Regions from separate parts of the Bradyrhizobium sp. Pha-3 genome, predicted to be linked through region 4. Evidence: predicted binding sites of a transcription regulator. Region 4 holds the regulator's gene; each other region holds the start of a gene.
What was found. The regulator PhoB, encoded in region 4, activates phosphate uptake and scavenging genes when phosphate is short. The targets are predictions, from matches to a motif close to TGTCATNNANCTGTCAT.

Region 1 (4,473 bases), 1.1 Mb from region 4:
TCTGCTTCCAGGCCGCGGCGAGGATGATCAGGGCCGCCGCCTGGTCGCCGTCGAGCAGCGGATTCCAGTCGATGCCCATGGCGCGCAGATAGCGCGACAGCACGCCGAGCGAGGGGTGCAGCATGAACACCCAGAGCACGCCGACCACCGGCGGGGCCACCGCATAGGGCCAGATCAGCAGCGTGCGATACAGCGTCGAGCCGCGTAGCGGCCTGTCGGCCATGACCGCGAGCAGGAGCGCGAAGGACAGCGAGGAGACCGCGATCGCGAACGAGAACACGAAGGTTCGGACGATCGCCGCGAAATAGGCCGGCTCCTTGAACAGATCGAGATAGTTCTCGAACCAGACGAAGCTGGTGGAGAGACCGAAAGCGTCCTGCAGCAGGAAGGATTGGATCGCCGCCTGCACGGCCGGCCAGTAGAAAAAGATCAGGACGATCGCGAGTTGCGGGGCAACCAGCGCGTAAGGCAACAGCTTTGACTGGAAAATCGCTTGCTTTTGCATGGGCTCGGAGGAAGGGCAGGCCGCGGATGCGGCCTGCCGGTTGATGGCCCTAAAGCGCGATGAGATGAGGTTGGATCGTCATCGCGCTTTAGCTTGTCGTCTGGGCATGATCTTTTCGGAAAACCGCTGCGCGCCTTTCCGGATCATGCCCGAAGGCATCATGTCAGCGGACGGCGGTCTTTTCAAACTGCCGCAGCATCTGGTTGCCGCGCTCGACGGCGGCGTCCAGCGCCTGCTTGGCGGTCTTCTTGCCGGCCAGCGCCTGCTCGATTTCCTCCGACCACATGTCGCGCAGCTGCACCATGTTGCCGAGGCGCAGGCCGCGGGAATTCGCGGTCGGCTCCTTGTTGGTGAGCTCGAGCAGCGGGGTCTCGAGATAGGGCTGGTCCTTGTAGAAGCCCTCTTCCTTGGCCTTGGCGTAGGCTGCCTTGGTGATCGGCAGATAGCCCGAGGCCTTGTGGATCCAGACCTGGCGGTCGGTGTCCGAGAGGAAGGTCAGGAACTTGGCCACGCCCTTGTATTCCTCGGCCGACTTGCCGCCCATCACCCAGAGCGAGGCGCCGCCGATGATCGAGTTCTGCGGCGCGCCCTTGGCGTCGGGATAATACGGCATCGGCGCAGCGGTGAAGTTGAACTTGGCCTGCGCCTTGACGTTGCCGAAGAAGGCCGACGAGGTCAGGTAGATCGGGCATTCGCCCGAGGTGAAGCGGCCTTCGCCAGTGTTGGTGCGGCCGGCATAGTCGTAGATCTTGTCCTTCTGCAGCTCGACGAGGTTCTCGAGATGCTTGACCTGCAGCGGGCCGTTGAATTCGAGCACGGTGTCGAAGCCGTCGAGGCCGTTGGCCTTGCTGGCGAGCGGCACATTGTGCCAGGCCGAGAGCTGTTCGAGATTGACCCAGGTGACCCACGAGCCGGAGAAGCCGCAGGTGGCGTAGCCGGCTGCCTTCAGCTTCTTGGCGTCGTCGAACACTTGCGGCCAGGTCTTCGGAATCTCCGCGATGTTGGCCTTCTTCAGCGCATCGAGATTGACCCACATCACCGTCGACGACGAGTTGAAGGGGAACGACAGCATCTCGCCCTTGGAGGTCGAGTAGTAGCCGGTGATCGCGGGCAGATAGACGCTCGGATCGAACTTCTCGCCGGCGTCGGCCATCAGCTTGTAGACCGGTTTGACGGCGCCGGTGGCGGCCATCATCGTCGCGGTGCCGACCTCGAACACCTGCATGATGTGCGGCGCGTTGCCGGCGCGGAACGCGGCAATGCCGGCGTTCATGGTGTCGGCGTAGCCGCCCTTGTAGGTCGGGATCACCTTGTAGTCGGATTGCGAGGCGTTGAAGTCGTTGGCCAGCTTGACGATGACGTCGTTGTTGGCGCCGGTCATCGCGTGCCACCACTGGATCTCGGTCACCGCAAACGCGGGCGACGCGAATGCAAGCGCGGCAGCGGCTGCCGCGGCAGCACCTAGTCGTCGAAAGAACATCAAAACCCCTCCCAATTGGAACGTCGTCTTTCGTTGCGCGCGTTATCAGCGCCGGATGACGTTCAAATGACCGTATAAACGAAAGTCATGGTAGGGGGGAAGCCGAAGCGAAGGGAAGCGGTAAAAAAGGCGAAGACGGCAGCCGGCTCAGTGCGGTGCAGCGCCTGACGCGACGTTGCACCGCAGGGTCTGATCGTTTCCCGGCGCAGCGGACTGCGCATCACCTCGCCCCGTAAGAACGGGGCGAGGGAGCTGACCACCGTTGTGGTCGCTATTCGACTGCTCTCATGACGCCTTTAGCGCTTGCGCTGGGGGCCGCAGACCACGCCCTTTTCAACCAGGCCGTTGATCTCGTCCTTCGAGTAGCCGAACTCGCCGAGCACTTCCGCGGCGTGCTGGCTGAACTTCGGCGGCGTGCGGCGCAGGTTCGGCTTGGTGCGTTCGAGGCGGATCGGCGAGGCGACGCCCTTGTACCAATCCTTCTCGATGACGTCGCCGCGATGAATGGTGTGCGGGTTGGTCAGCGCCTGGTCGATCTTCTGCACCGGGCCTGCCGGCAGGCCGGCGGCGAGCAGCCGGTTGCACAGCGGCTCGGCCTCGTGCTGGCTGAACACCGCGGCCAGCTCGACGCGGAGCGCATCGCGGTTGGCGATGCGGTCCTTGTTGCGGGCAAAGCGCGGGTCAGTGCCTAGCTCGGGCTTGCCGATCTCCTTGGCGAGCTTGCGGAAGGTGCCGTCATTGCCGACGCCGATGAAGATGTTATCGGTCTTGGTCGGGAAGATCGCGTACGGAACGAGGTTGGGATGCTCGTTGCCGGTGAGCGATGGCGGCTTGCCATGCATGAAGTAGTTCGCGGTGTGCGGATGCATGATCGCGAGCCCGGTCTCGTACAGCGTGGTCTCGATGAACTGGCCGAGCCCCGAGCGCTGCCGCTCCGACAGCGCCATCAGGATGCCGATCGTGGCGTAGAGCCCGGTGGTGATGTCGACCAGCGGCACGCCGATCCGCATCGGGCCGCTTTCCGGCGAGCCGGTCGCCGCGATCATGCCGGTCATCGCCTGGATGATCGCGTCATAACCGGGATTGCCGCCGCGCGGGCCATCGGCGCCGAAGCCGGAGATCCGGCAGTGCACGAGGCGCGGAAATTTCGCGCGCAGCACGTCGTTGCCGATGCCCCATTTGTCGAGCGTGCCCGGCTTGAAATTCTCGATCAGCACGTCGGCGGTCTCGAGCATCTTCATCAGCACCGCGCGTCCGCCCTCGGAAGCGAGGTCAAGGCCGATCGAGCGCTTGTTGCGGTTGATGCCGACGAAATAGGCCGCATCCTCGTCATGGAACGGAGGACCCCAGTCGCGCACCTCGTCGCCGGCGGGCGGCTCGACCTTGATCACGTCGGCGCCGTGGTCGGCGAGAATCTGGGTGCAATACGGACCGCCGAGCACGCGCGTCAGATCGATCACGCGCAGGCCGGTCATCGCGCCCGTAGCCGCTGGGGTATTCATGGAAGCAACCTTCGCTCAGTTGGGATCAGATAACGAGGGTCCCAGAGCTAACGGTCTTCAGCCGGGGCAGCAATGCTTCCGTCGGCGCAGGCCCATGCAGCACGCGGCGCATGCGTTCGCCAAGCGAACCAGCCGCTGAAAGAGCAATGGTCCGCCACGTGTCGCGGCGGACCATTGCGTGATGTGGAATTAGACGACGCTCAGCTTGACGTCGACATTGCCGCGGGTCGCGTTGGAATAGGGGCACACATGGTGGGCCTTCTCGACCAGCGCTTCGGCGTCGGCGCGGGAAAGGCCGGGCAGCGACACCGCGAGCTCGACGGCGAGGCCGAAGCCGCCTTCCGAGCGCGGGCCGATGCCGACCGTCGAGGTCACCGAAGCGTCGGCGGGAACCTTGGGGCCGCCCTGCGAGGCCACGAACTTCATCGCGCCGATGAAGCAGGCGGCATAGCCGGCCGCGAACAGCTGCTCCGGATTGTTGCCGGCACCGCCGCCGCCACCGAGCTCCTTCGGGGTCGTGAGCTTGACGTCGAGCGCGCCGTCGAGCGTTGCCGCATGGCCGTCGCGGCCGCCGGTCGCCTTGGCGCTGGTCTTGTAGAGCACGTTCACAGACATCGTGGTCTCCCTTGGTGGGGTGGGCTTGAACTTGACGACGCATGTATTGCACGCAAATAGATTGTGCACAATATAAAATATGCGGCCTCACATTTAATTGTTCGCAATTGAATCCGCGGTCCCGAGAGCCCAGAATGACCCGGAAACGAGATGGATTCGATGGGAATCATGGCCAGGAAACCGACGGCGGCGGATCAGGCGCTGCGGCTCGATAACCAGATCTGCTTTGCGGTCTATTCGACCGCGCACGCCTTCAACCGTGTCTACAAGCCGCTGCTCGACCGGCTCGGGCTGACCTATCCGCAGTATCTCGTGATGCTGGCGCTGTGGGAGCGCGACGACGTGGCGGTGAAGGACCTCGGCGAGCGCCT
Region 2 (4,473 bases), 3.1 Mb from region 4:
GGCCAGCCCAGCGCCGAATTGATGAAGATGTCGTCGTACTGGCTGTCGATGAACTCGACGTCCGAGCCCTGCTGGCCGACGCGCACCGAAAGTTTGCCGCCGAGCAGCTTCTGCTCGATCCAGAATTCATAGAGCCGCGTCGCCGGCAGCGACTCGACGCCGGACACCAGGAACAGGTTGCCGACATAGCTCCGCGACAGCCCGTCGCCGTGGATCTGGTACATGTTGGCGTGGAAGGTCGCGCCGCTCCAGCCGATCGCCTTCTCGAGGTCGATGGTGGTGCCGAGATCGAGACGGCCGGTATAGGCCGCGCCGTTGCTGACGCCGCCAGCGACGTTGGAAAACCCCTCACCGATATAGGTCAGGCTGAACTGGTAGCCGGCCTCCTCGAGCGCAGCGCGGGTATCCGCAATCCGGTCGGCGACGGGCTTGTCCTCAGCATGCGCCGGCGCGCCGAGCGCGAGGGCCGCGGCCACCAACATCGCGCGGGAAAGAACTCTGCACATCGGGAATGCCGCGGTGCGAATCGCGCTATTTGACGATGCCGAGCCGCCGCATCAGCAGATAGGCCAGCAGCGCCGACCCGGCCAACAGGCCTGCGGCCACCAGAAATCCGCTGTCGACATCCGTCAGCGGCAATCCCTTGGTGTTCATGCCGAAGATGCCGGTGACGAGCGTCGGCGGCAGCAGCATCATGGTGACGACGGACAACGCGTGGAGATGCTTGTTGCTCTCCTCCTCGAGCTTGAAGCGCAGCTCCTCCTCCAGCAGGCGGCTGCGCTCGTGCAGTTCGACGATGTCGTGGTCGAGACCGTCGAGCCGCTGCGCGAGCTTGCCGGCCTGCAGCCGCAGCGCCGGGCTGAGATCGTCGGTGTTCTTCTGCTCGAGCCGGTGGAACAGCACGCGCAAGCCCGCGAGCTGGCGATGCAGCCGCACACAGGTGCGGCGCATCCGGCTCAGATTCTTGCGCAGTTCGGATCCGGTATCCTCGGCAAGCACCCGCTCCTCGATCGCGTCGATATCGGTGCCGATCCTGTCCGCCATGCGGTCCATGGTGTCGGCGATCTCGTCGACGATCTTCTCCAGCAGCGCCGCGACGCTGCCGACACGATGGCCGCGCTCGAGCACGCGGCGCGCCGCATCGGCGGAGCACAGCGCCTGATGGCGGCCGCTGATCAGGAGACGCTCGGTCATCGCGAAGCGGAGGAAGCCGGTCTCGCGGGTGGCGGCTTCGACATCCCGCACCAGGTCGGAAAACACGCCGTAGACGCAATTGTCGACGACGTGGATCTGCTGGAAATTGTCATTCGACAGCAAGAGGTCCCGCGCCAGTTGCGGGATGTGCATGTTGGCGAGCCACGCCCGGGTGCGGACGTCGGTCAGGTTGAAGTGCAGCCACAGCCTTCCGTCATGGCTCGGCTCGACCGGCGCATCGATCGGAAGCGCCTCGGCGCGGCCGTCGTGATGCAGGCGGAACGCCCAGACCAGACCTGGGACCGCCTCGCGGGTCAGCAGCGACCCGACCGGAGCGGGAGGTGGATCAGCCAGCATGGCCGGCCCCCAAGGCAATCGATAACGCAACCGCGCGAAATGACATGTTCAAGACCTCGCCCACGCGCAACGCTGAGCAAGCGCGTCCCTTCGTCGCAACATAGGAGGACGCGCCTGTTACAGTTTTATGTCAGCGACCGCCCTACTCCGCGGCCAGGCCGGTCGGCGCCGCCGCCTCCGCGGCCTCCTTGTTGTGGTCGTGCACGACGCGGCCGAACGGCAGCGTCAGGTCGGCGAGGAAGTGATGCGCGCCGACGACACGCTTGACCGGGAAATCGGCGACCGGCGCGTTGACATGCGGCACCAAATGCAGCCGGCCCGGTCCGATCCAGGAGCCCTTGACGACGATGTCGGTCAGGTTGATCGCGACCAGCTGGCAGACCTCGAGATGGCCGTCGACGCCGGGGATCATCTTCAGATTAACTTGCGTCTTCGACAGCGTAGCGCGGGTGACGTCGCCATTGCCCGCCATGCTCTCGTGCTTGTAGCCCATCGTGCCCATCGCAACGAGCTGGCCGGCATATTCCAGCGTGCCGGTCAGCGTGTCCTTGACGATCTCGAGCTTGGGATGGGCGTATTTCTTCGGAAAGCCCCAGATCTCGCGGCCGGCCGCGATCGGCGGATCATCGTCGAGATACATCTGACAAACGAAGTTGACCTCTTCGCCATGCAGGCGCGCGGGGATCACGAGGCCGGACTCGGTGTAGCTGCCGAAGCCGGAGGTGTCGGGCATCTTGATCCATTCGTAATGCACGATCGCCTGCTCGATCGGCTCCAGCGGCTCGGGCAGGCCGGCGCGGATCAACTCCGGATCGGTCTCATAGGTGATGACGAGGAATTCGCGATCGATGAAGCGATATGGACCGGCGGGATAGCTCGGGCCGGCGGCCGGCATCGACGGAAGCTTGAGCAGATCTTCCCTGCGCATCGCAATAACCCCCTGTTTGAAAAATTTGCCCGGAAGCTAACGGCCGAGATTGACAGCGATGTGAGGGATTTCCGTCAGGTGCATGACCTGCGGTTGCGCTTGCGTGTCCCGCGTCGCGCTGCTGAGGCCAATGCTAACCATGCAGGCAGGCATGCCGGATGCGCCGAGCGTGGGCGCCGCAATTGTCATCACCGCGTCATCGGCGCGCTGAATTCTCGCCGCGAATTTTTGGAGTGTCTGATATGGACGCGCGAACCCCGCATTTCGACGATATCGATCACGCGACGCCGGGCTGGCGTCCGGAAGGCTGCGATCGCGTGGCCCTGGTCCTGCAGGGCGGCGGCGCACTCGGCGCCTATCAGGCCGGCGTCTATCAGGCGCTGCATGAATCCAACATCGAGCCCGACTGGATCTGCGGCGTCTCGATCGGCGCAATCAACTCGGCGATCATCGCCGGCAATCCGCCCGAAAAGCGGCTGGAGCGACTGCACACATTCTGGGATCGCATCACCAGCCGCAAGATCTGGCACTACACGCCGGACGGCGACGTATTCCGCAAGGCGCGCAATCTCACCAGCTCATGGCTGACGACGACGCTCGGGCAGCCCGGCTTCTTCACCCCGCATCAGAGCAATCCGTGGTTCAGCCTGGCCGGCGCGCGCACTGCCACCAGCTACTACGACACCACGCCGCTGCGCGAGTCCCTGCTCGAGCTGGTCGATTTCGACCGCATCAATTCCAAGACAATGCGCTTCGCGGTCGGCGCGGTGAACGTGCTGTCCGGCAACTTCATCTATTTCGACAATGCCCATGACGAGATCATTCCCGAGCACATCATGGCGAGCGGCGCGCTGCCGCCGGCGCTGCCGATGGTGAAGGTCGGCACCGATCATTTCTGGGACGGCGGCATCGTCTCCAACACGCCGCTGCAGCATCTGCTCGACCAGGAAGACAACATGAACTCGCTGGTGTTCCAGGTCGACCTGTTCTCGGCGCGCGGCGCGCTGCCGCGCGACATCCAGGACGTGATGGCCCGGCACAAGGACATCATGTATTCGTCGCGTACCCGCTACAACACCGATGTCTATCGCAAGACCTACAATCTGCGCACCGCCCTGCACAACGCGCTGGGAAAAATCCCCGACGATCAGCTCTCGGACGAGGAGCGCCAACTCAAGAAGGCAAACGCCCGGCTGCCGGGCATCACGCTGTTGCAGCTGATCTATCAGCAGAAGGCCTATGAGGGCGACGCCAAGGACCACGAATTCTCCGGCACCTCGATGCGCGAGCATTGGGTGAGCGGGCACGAGGACACCAAGCGCTCGCTGAAGCGGCGCGAATGGATCAAGATGCCCGAGAACGGCATGGGCATCGTGATCCACGACGTGCATCGGGAAGCCGAGTAGGACAAGGCCGTCATTGCCGGGCTTGACCCGGCAATCCATCCCGCTTCGAATGACTCATTCGATGGATGCGCGGGTCAAGCCCGCGCATGACGCGTTGAGGTCGAGGAGCCTTATGGCCGCGTCGACATGTTGCTCGGCGGCCCGGCCTTGCGGATCGGTTCGGCGAGGCGCGCGAACTCGCAGAGCAGCGAGCGCGTCTTGCGCGGGTCGATCACCTCCTCGACCCAGAACTTCTCCGCCGAGCGGAACGGCGAGCGCAGCTTGTTGAGACGATCCTCGATCTCGCGCAGCTTGGCGGCGGGATCGGCGGCCGCATCGATCTCGGCGCGATAGGCCGCCTCGATGCCGCCCTCGAGCGGCAGCGAGCCCCAATAGGCCGACGGCCACGCATAACGCATCGAGAAGCGGTTGGCCGGCTGATGCACCACGCCGGCGACGCCGAAGGCGTTGCGGATGATGATGGTGCACCACGGCACCGTGCTCTGGTTGACCGCCGCCATCGCCCGCACGCCATGGCGGATGGTCGCCGTCTTCTCCGCCTCGAGCCCGATCATGAAGCCGGGGCAGTCCATCAGATAGACCACCGGC
Region 3 (4,473 bases), 4.4 Mb from region 4:
GGCAGGAAGGAATCCTGCTGCGCACGGTTGAAGCGATGCACCTCGTCGACGAACAGCAGCGTGCCCTTGCCGGTCTCGCGGCGGGCACGTGCGGCATCGAACACCTTCTTGAGATCGGCGACGCCGGAGAACACCGCGGAGATCTGCTCGAAATGCAGCTCGGTGGCATCGGCCAGAAGCCGCGCCACGGTGGTCTTGCCGGTGCCGGGCGGTCCCCAGAACACCAGCGAGCCCAGCGTGCGCGTCTCCAGCATCCGCGTCAGCGCGCCGTCGGGGCCGAGGATGTGATCCTGGCCGACGACATCGGCCAGCGTGCGCGGCCGCAGCCGATCCGGCAGCGGGTGCGGCGCGTCCTGCTCCATCCCCGCCGCAGCGAACAGGTTGCTGGCCCCCCGCGGTTGCTTAGCGCTCATCCTTGGAGCTCATCCCTGGGGCCTCATCCGCCGAGCGTCACGTTGATCTGCTGGCCGCCGCGCACCAGCGTGATGCGCCAGACCCGCGACCCGGTCTTCGAGGCCTTCTCGAGGTCGCTGGTCCGCGCAATCTTCTCGTTGTTGACCGCGAGGATGATGTCGCCCTTCTGGAAGCCGACATTGGCAGCGGTGCCGTCATCGGCGAGCTCGGTGACCACGACGCCTTCGGCGCCGGCGTCGAGATGCAGCTCATCGGCCAGCGCCGGCGAGATATTGGCGACCCTGGCGCCCTGGAACGGCGAGCGCGCGGTCAGCACGATCTCGTCGCGGTTGGTATCGGGCGCGGTCTCCAGCGGCACGGTGAGCTTCACCGGCTTGCCGGCGCGCTGCACCTCGATCTCCGCGTTGCCGCCGAGCGGACGGGTCGCGAAGCGGTAGTCGAACGCGTTGGGATCGTCGATCGGCGTGCCGTCGATCCCCACGATCAGGTCGGAGAGCTTGAGCCCGGCCTTCGCCGCCGGGCTGTTTGGCGCGACATTGGCGACCAGCGCGCCAGACGGCAGCTTCAGTCCCAGCGTCTCCGCGATCTCAGGCGTGACCGCCTGCAGCCGCGCGCCGAGCCATGGCCGCTTCACCGCCTTGCCGCCGCTCTTGGCGGAGGCCACTACCACCCGCACCATGTTGGCGGGAATCGCAAAGCCGATGCCCTGCGAGCCGCCGGAGCGGGAGAAGATCGCGGTGTTGATGCCGGCGAGCCGGCCGGTCATGTCGACCAGCGCGCCGCCCGAATTGCCGGGATTGATCGCCGCGTCGGTTTGAATGAAGAATTGATAATCCGTGATCCCGACTTGAGTGCGTGCCAGAGCCGAGATGATGCCGTGCGTCACGGTCTGGCCGACGCCGAACGGATTGCCGATCGCCAGCACGACGTCACCGACCAGCAGCTGGTCGGAATTGGCAAAGTCGAGCGTTGCGAATTTTTCCTTGTTGGTGTTCTTCAGCCGCAGCACCGCAAGGTCGGTGCGGCTGTCCTTCAGCACGATCTCCGCCTCGTATTCGCGCTTGTCGGCGAGCGAGACCTTCACCTGGTCGGCGCCCTCGATCACGTGATTGTTTGTGACCACAAGCCCGGAGCCGTCGACCATCACGCCGGAGCCGAGCGAGCGCTGCATCTGCTCGGGCTGCTGTCCCGGCACGCCGAAGAACCGGCGAAAAATCGGATCGTCCAGGAATGGATTGCGGTTCTGCACGGTCTTGGCGGCGTAGACATTGACCACCGCCGGCTGCACCCGCTGCACGATCGGCGCATAGGACAATTGCAGCTCGGCCTGCGAGGACGGCACGCGGCGCTCCTGGGCCGCGGCAGCGGAAAGATTCCCCATGAAGGCCAACGTGCAGAGAGCGGATACGGCAGCAAAACGGACGGGTCGGAGCATTCTCACCTCTCGTGGAAACGCCGGAATATAGGCGTGTTCGCCGGGCAATTGAAGGGCGCCGGGCCGGATAACTGGCCCCCCGCCGGACCGGTGCACAACCCGTGGCCACCGCGTTGAAGCGCGCCGCCAAGCTTCTATGATGGCTGTCATCTCACTGCGCCGCTCCGCTTGTTGCCTGCGGATCACAAGCGGAACTGCGATGCCCGGAAGCAGTGTCGTGCGTCAGTCACGATACGCTCCTAGGACCGTTCAGTGAGTGGGGACTTCAAACACAACAGGGGTGCACAATGGGTGCGACAAAAGTTGGTGCAATCGCCATCGGCCTGGCAGGGGCGCTCGCCGCCTCGCCGGCCTATTCACAATCGGCCGGAGGCGGCAGCGATGCGGAGATCGCGCTGCTGAAGCAGCAGCTGAAGATGCTCGAGCAGAAGCTCGACAGACTGCAGAAGCAGACCAACGCCAATACCGCAACCGCGGCCAGCGCAAACGCCAATGCGAAGGCGGCGGACGCCAGGGCCGCGCGGGTGGCGAGCGCCAACGCCGCGATCCCGGTGAAGGGCCCGGTCGCGCCGTCCGGCGTCGTGGTGACGATGCCGAACAACCGGCCGACGATCTGCACCGCGGACGAACAGAACTGCGTTGCGATCACGAGCCGCGTGCACTGGGATGTCGGCGGCTACGACTATCGTCCGAACACCGCAGGCACCTCGCCGCAGAAGCTCGACAGCGGTGAGAACGTCCGCCGCGCGCGCATCGGCATCGTCGGCAAATTCTTCGGCGACTGGAATTACTCGCTGATCTACGATTTCGGCGGCTCGTCCGACGGCTTCGGCGGCGCGGCGCCGGGATCGCTGCCCGGCGGCGGAACCTCGGGCATCGAGAACGCGTATCTGAGCTACACCGGCTTCAAGCCGTTCGGCGGCAAGATGGCGATCGAAGGCGGCATCATGGACGTGCCGTGGACACTCGACGAAGCGACCAGCTCCAACGACATCCTGTTCATGGAGCGCGCCTCGGTCGGCATCATCGCACAGAACATCGCCGCCGGTGACTTCCGTTCGGCCGCCGGCACCCGCTGGTGGAACGACCAGTTCTGGATCGGCGGCTATGTCACCGGACCGACGTCGGGCGCCATCCACTCCGCGTCCTCGGCCTCGCCGGCCGGCACATCCGAGCAGTATGGCGGGGTCATTCGCGTCGCCGGCAATCCGATCAGCGGCAAGAACTATTCGGTGCATATCGGCGCCGATGCGGAATGGCTGGTGCAGCCGCCGCGCAACCAGCTCACGCAGGCGCAGACGCTCACGCTCAGCGACCGGCCCGAGCTGCGCATCGATCCGACGACGCTGATCTCGACCGGTGCGATCGCCAACGTCTCCGGCGCGCAGGTCTACGGCGTCGAGGCGGCAGCGACCTATGGCCCGTTCATCGCGCAGGGCGAATATTACTGGTTCAATGTCGATCGCTCCGCGAACACCGGACTGCCGCCGTTCGGCGCGCCGAGCCTGAAGTTCGACGGCGGTTACGCGCAGGTCGGCTACGTGCTGACCGGCGAGAACCACGCCTACAATCCGGCGACGGCCTCCTACGGCGGTATCAAGCCGCATGATCCGTTCTCGCTCGCCGGCGGCGGCTGGGGCGCCTGGGAAATCGCCGGCCGCGTCAGCACAATGGACCTCAACGATCAGATCGCGCAGGCGGTCGGCATCGCGGGCGGACGGCAGACCGTCTACACCGCCGCGCTGAACTGGTACGTCAACAACAACGTCCGCTTCATGCTGAACTACCTGCACGGCGATATCGCCAAGCAGGCCTCGGCGACTTCGACTGCGGACGTCGGTTCGAAGTTCGACGCGGTCGCGCTGCGTACGCAGGTTGCGTTCTGAGCCGATCTGATCTGGCGTCGACAAGCAAACGGCCGGGGCATTGCTCCGGCCGTTTTTGTTGCTCTGGAATGCGTGAAATGATCGAGCCGTAGCGGCATCGAAACTGCGTTCCCTCTCCTGCTTGCGGGGGAGGGCTATCGCATTTCGTGGCGGTGTCCTCGTGGCCATCCTTCGAGACGCCCGCCTTCGGCGGGCTCCTCAGGATGAGGTCTTGTTTTGCGGCACAATAGTAGACCCTCATGGTGAGGAGCGCCGCTTGCGGCGCGTCTCGAACAACGAGGCCAAGCACTGCGCGGTCGCCAAGGGGCATATGCGATAGCCCTGCGCTTGCGGGGGAAAGGTTGGAGTGGCGGCTCTCTCCACGAGTCACATTGTGGAAAGAGCCCCCACCCGCATCGCATAAGATGCGATGCGACCTAAGAGCAAGCTCCGCTTGTCTCGACCCCGCAAGCGGGAGAGGTGCAGCGGAGTTTGCCGCACGACCAGTTCAACTGCACCTCAGCCCTAGGCCGCGCGCTTCGCCTTCTTCACAACGACCTCCGGCGCCGGCGCGCAGGACAGCCGCTCCTGATGGCCCTCGCCCCAGGCCTTCAAAATATCGATCACCGGGCGCAGGCTCTCGCCGAGTTCGGAAAGCGTGTATTCGACCCGCGGCGGCACTTCGGCATAGACCTTGCGGATCACGAGGCCATCGTCCTCGAGCGCGCGCAGCTGCTTGGTCAGCATGCGCTGGGTGAT
Region 4 (4,473 bases):
GCAGCAGCGCCTGTGCATCGCACGCACCGTGGCGGTGCGCCCCGAGGTGATCCTGTTCGACGAGCCGTGCTCGGCGCTCGACCCGATCTCGACCGCCAAGGTCGAGGAGCTGATCCAGGAGCTCTCCGAGGACTACACGATCGCGATCGTCACCCACAACATGCAGCAGGCGGCGCGCGTCTCCGACAAGACCGCCTTCATGTATCTCGGCGAGCTGATCGAGTTCGATGACACCAACAAGATATTCACCTCACCGAGCGATCGGCGCACCCAGGACTACATCACCGGCCGGTTCGGTTGACCGGGCATGATCCGAAAAGGTGGAAACCGGTTTTCCAATCAGGTCATGCTAAAATTCAGGAAACGAAACCATAATCCCCGGGATCATGGTTGAGGGAGACAAGCGATGGCTTCTGAACATACCGCCAAGGCATTCGACAGCGACCTGCAGGAGTTGACCCGCCTGGTCGCCGAGATGGGCGGCCTGGTCGAACGGATGATTACCGAGTCGGTCGACGCGCTGATCCGTCGCGACGTCGCGCTCGGCAAGCGCGTGGTCGCCGCCGACATCGAGATCGACAATCTGCAGCGCAACATCGAAGAGCGCGCGGTGCTGACGATCGCGCGCCGCCAGCCGATGGCGATCGACCTGCGTGAGATCGTCAGCGCGATGCGCGTCGCCACCGACCTCGAGCGGATCGGCGACCTCGCCAAGAACATGGGCAAGCGCGTCGCGGCGCTGGAGAGCGATTTCCAGCCGCTGAAGCTGATCCGCGGCCTCGAGCACATGACCGACCTCGTGCTGTCGCAGGTCAAGTCGGTGCTCGACGCCTATGCCGCGCACGACCTGCCGGCGGCGATGAACGTCTGGAAGGGCGACGAGGAGGTCGATGCGATCTGCACCTCGCTGTTCCGCGAACTGCTCACCTACATGATGGAAGATCCGCGCAACATCTCGTTCTGCATCCATCTGATGTTCTGCGCCAAGAACATCGAGCGGATCGGCGATCACGCCACCAATATCGCAGAGACCGTGTTCTACATGATCGAGGGCCAGCAGATCACCGACAAGCGCCCGAAGGGGGACATGACCACTTTTGCCACCGCGGTGCCGGGCAACTGAGGCATGATCGGCAAGCGCGGAACCGGCAAGAGTGAAACTGGACGATCCTCGCGACAAATCGTTTCCGCGGGAACTATGTTCAAGGAAGTAAGCGTTTCGGTTTGCGTCTGGGCAACGGATCACCACAGAGAAAGAACTTAAACCGATGAGCGCACGCATTCTGGTAGTCGAAGACGAGGAAGCGCTGACGACGCTGTTGCGCTACAACCTCGATGCGGAAGGCTACGATGTCGAGACGGTGGGGCGCGGCGACGATGCCGACACGAGGCTGAAGGAGCGCGTTCCCGACCTCGTGGTGCTCGACTGGATGCTGCCGGGCCTGTCCGGCATCGAGCTGTGCCGCCGCCTGCGGGCGCGGCCCGAGACCAAGCAGCTTCCGATCATCATGCTGACCGCGCGCGGCGAGGAAAGCGAGCGCGTGCGCGGGCTTGCCACCGGCGCCGACGATTACATCGTCAAGCCGTTCTCGGTGCCGGAGCTGCTGGCGCGGGTGAAGGGCCTCTTGCGCCGCGCGAGCCCCGAGCGGCTTGCGACCGTGCTGACTTATGGCGACATCGAACTCGACCGCGAGAAGCGCCGCGTGGCGCGCTCGGGCCGCCCGATCGATCTCGGGCCGACCGAGTATCGCCTGCTTGAATTCTTCCTCGAGCATCCCGGCCGCGTGTTCAGCCGCGAGCAGCTGCTCGACAGTGTCTGGGGCCGCGACATCTACATCGATGAACGCACCGTCGACGTGCATATCGGCCGCCTGCGCAAGCTGCTCAATCCCGGCCGCGAGCAGGATCCGATCCGCACCGTGCGCGGCGCCGGCTACGCGCTCGACGACCGCTTCGCCAAGGCCGAGCCGCAGCCGTAACGGGCGTGTGGCCATCGCAAGCCGTAACATGGCGTCGTCCCGGCGAGAGCCGGGACCCATAACCACGAATGGGTGTTGTTAGAAAGCCGTCTGGCCGCTTGCCGATTGCGCCGGCCGCGGCGTATGGGTCCCGGCCTGCGCCGGGACGACGGCGGTGATGTAACGGGCTACGCGCCACAAAAAAATCCCCGCTTTCGCGGGGATTTGTTTTTGAGTTCGTCCGTAGTTTCCCGAGTGCTCACTTGATCTGCGGCTTCGCCGAAGGCCGGCGGCGATCGGCGGCGGGCTGGTAGGCGACGCGCGAGTGATGCGCGCAATAGGGCAGGCCGGCGAGCGCCTTGCCGCCGCAGAAGAAGAACTCCGGGCTCGAGGGATCGCCGACCGGCCAGTGACAGGTGGCCTCGTTGAGCTCGAGCAGCGACAGCCGCTGGCTCATCGGCACCACATTGTCGTAGGAGATCGGATCGGGCTCCATCTCGACCTCGAAGGCGTGCGCCAGCGCGGTGTTGCCGCGCGAGACCGGGCGCGCCACCCGCATCATGTGCTGGGCGGGGCGGGCCTTGCGCTGCCGCGGCGCGGCCGTGGAGGGTGCCTTGGCGCGGCCAGAGAGGCCGAGCCGATGCACTTTGCCGATCACGGCGTTTCGCGTCACATTGCCAAGTTCCGCCGCGATCTGGCTGGCCGACAGGCCGGACTCCCAGAGCTTCTTCAGCTGCTCGACGCGATCGTCGGACCAGGTCAATACAGTCATCGCATTCTTCCCTTCGCGTAGCGCCGGCCAATCATTGGAGCGGCGCTGCGAGCCAATCTGGACAAATATCCCTGCGGCCAGAATCCCTTAGCCCTCGCCGGGCGCGGTCTTGCGCCCGAACGTTTACGCGCGATACGAAGGCTACTTAGAGGGTCCAGTACTGCCGCACGAGATGTCGTACCCGACAGGCCAAACGCTACAATATGGCGTGACTCTGGCGCAAGAGTCCGCGGCCGTGCGTCCACATGTTCCCACACAGTTAAGCATTGCGATGAGGCTTTTCCACCGCACCGGAATGCTCCGGATTGCGCTCGTTTCGCATTGCAGGAAGGCCACTTCGTGGCGATTGACACTTACTGACCGCAGCATAGAATGCCCGCCACGTGCCGCCCGCAAAGGCGGCCGTTTTGTTTTCCGAAGCTGGCCGTTGCTGCGCTGGCGTCAAGGCGCAGCGGCAATTGTCGGCTTAAAAACCGTCAGTGAACGCCATGACCAACGCTGCCACGTCGCATCTGCTCCCCGTCTTCGCCAGGGTCGATCTCGGCTTCGAGCGCGGTGAGGGCGCCTGGCTGATCGCAACCAACGGCGACCGCTATCTCGATTTCACCTCGGGCGTCGCGGTCAACGCACTCGGGCATGCGCATCCGCATCTGGTCAAGGCGCTGCAGGAACAGGCGACCAAGCTCTGGCACATGTCGAACCTGTTCAAGAGCCCGGACGGCGAGGTGCTTGCCGCGCGGCTGTGCGAGCAGAGCTTTGCCGACTTCGTGTTCTTCTGCAATTCCGGCGCGGAAGCGATGGAGGGCGTGATCAAACTGGTCCGCCACTATCACTTCTCCAAGGGCCATGGCGAGCGCTACCGCATCATCACCTTCGAGGGCGCCTTCCACGGCCGCACGCTGGGCACGCTGGCGGCGACCGGCTCGGCGAAATATCTCGAGGGCTTCGGCCCGCCGATGGACGGCTTCGACCAGGTGCCGCATGGCGACATCGAGGCGGTGAAGAAGGTGATCGGCCCGCACACCGCCGGCATCCTGATCGAGCCGGTGCAGGGCGAGGGCGGCGTGCGCTCGGCGCCGCAGGCGTTCTTCAAGGCACTGCGCGCGCTCTGCGACGAGCATGGCCTGTTGCTGGCATTCGACGAGGTGCAGACCGGCATGGGCCGCACCGGCGAGTTGTTCGCCTACAAGCGCACCGGCGTCACGCCGGACGTGATGTCGCTGGCCAAGGCGCTCGGCGGCGGTTTCCCGATCGGCGCGGTGCTGGCGACCGCGAAAGCGGCCGAAGGCATGGCGCCCGGCTCGCACGGCTCGACCTTTGGCGGCAATCCGCTCGCGGTCGCCGCCGCCAATGCCGTGCTCGACGTCATGCTGAAACCCGGCTTCTTCGAGCATGTGCAGAAGATGTCGCTGCTGCTCAAGCAGAAGCTCGCTTCCGTCGTCGACCGCTATCCCGGCGTGCTGTCGGAGGTGCGCGGCGAGGGGCTGTTGATCGGCGTCAAGGCGGTGGTGCCGTCGGGCGACCTGATCGCAGCACTGCGCAGCGAGAAGCTGCTCACCGTCGGTGCCGGCGACAATGTGGTGCGGTTCCTGGCGCCGCTGATCGTGACCGAGGCCGAGATCGATACGTCGATCACTGCGCTCGAGCGCGCCTGCGCGACATTGCCGGCGGCGCAGCCGAAGAAGGCGGCTGGATAATGAGCAAGCCGGTCCGCCACTTCCTCGATATCAACGAACTGCCGCT

Region 1: ugpB (sn-glycerol-3-phosphate ABC transporter substrate-binding protein UgpB) is a predicted target of PhoB. The motif match lies at 2,041-2,057, and genes of this name have one in related genera.
Region 2: ACE10X_RS18810 (acetoacetate decarboxylase) is a predicted target of PhoB. The motif match lies at 2,663-2,679, and genes of this name have one in related genera.
Region 3: ACE10X_RS25725 (OprO/OprP family phosphate-selective porin) is a predicted target of PhoB. The motif match lies at 2,063-2,079, and genes of this name have one in related genera.

The regions. Positions count from the first base shown of each region.
Region 1 covers NZ_CP170151.1:9,250,013-9,254,485, reverse strand. Annotated here, with positions in the region: gene ugpA (sn-glycerol-3-phosphate ABC transporter permease UgpA) at 1-505, opposite strand, end outside; gene ugpB (sn-glycerol-3-phosphate ABC transporter substrate-binding protein UgpB) at 669-1,985, opposite strand; gene ACE10X_RS44080 (CaiB/BaiF CoA-transferase family protein) at 2,282-3,487, opposite strand; gene ACE10X_RS44075 (organic hydroperoxide resistance protein) at 3,677-4,102, opposite strand; gene ACE10X_RS44070 (MarR family winged helix-turn-helix transcriptional regulator) at 4,271-4,473, shown strand, end outside.
Region 2 covers NZ_CP170151.1:4,071,957-4,076,429, reverse strand. Annotated here, with positions in the region: gene ACE10X_RS18820 (carbohydrate porin) at 1-482, opposite strand, end outside; gene ACE10X_RS18815 (transporter) at 532-1,551, opposite strand; gene ACE10X_RS18810 (acetoacetate decarboxylase) at 1,694-2,479, opposite strand; gene ACE10X_RS18805 (patatin-like phospholipase family protein) at 2,722-3,885, shown strand; gene ACE10X_RS18800 (acyl-CoA carboxylase subunit beta) at 3,996-4,473, opposite strand, start outside.
Region 3 covers NZ_CP170151.1:5,437,411-5,441,883, forward strand. Annotated here, with positions in the region: gene ACE10X_RS25715 (replication-associated recombination protein A) at 1-413, opposite strand, end outside; gene ACE10X_RS25720 (DegQ family serine endoprotease) at 437-1,795, opposite strand; gene ACE10X_RS25725 (OprO/OprP family phosphate-selective porin) at 2,137-3,735, shown strand; gene ACE10X_RS25730 (helix-turn-helix domain-containing protein) at 4,240-4,473, opposite strand, start outside.
Region 4 covers NZ_CP170151.1:1,016,071-1,020,543, forward strand. Annotated here, with positions in the region: gene pstB (phosphate ABC transporter ATP-binding protein PstB) at 1-301, shown strand, start outside; gene phoU (phosphate signaling complex protein PhoU) at 407-1,123, shown strand; gene phoB (phosphate regulon transcriptional regulator PhoB) at 1,269-1,979, shown strand; gene ACE10X_RS04825 (GcrA family cell cycle regulator) at 2,218-2,730, opposite strand; gene ACE10X_RS04830 (aspartate aminotransferase family protein) at 3,219-4,427, shown strand; gene argF (ornithine carbamoyltransferase) at 4,427-4,473, shown strand, end outside.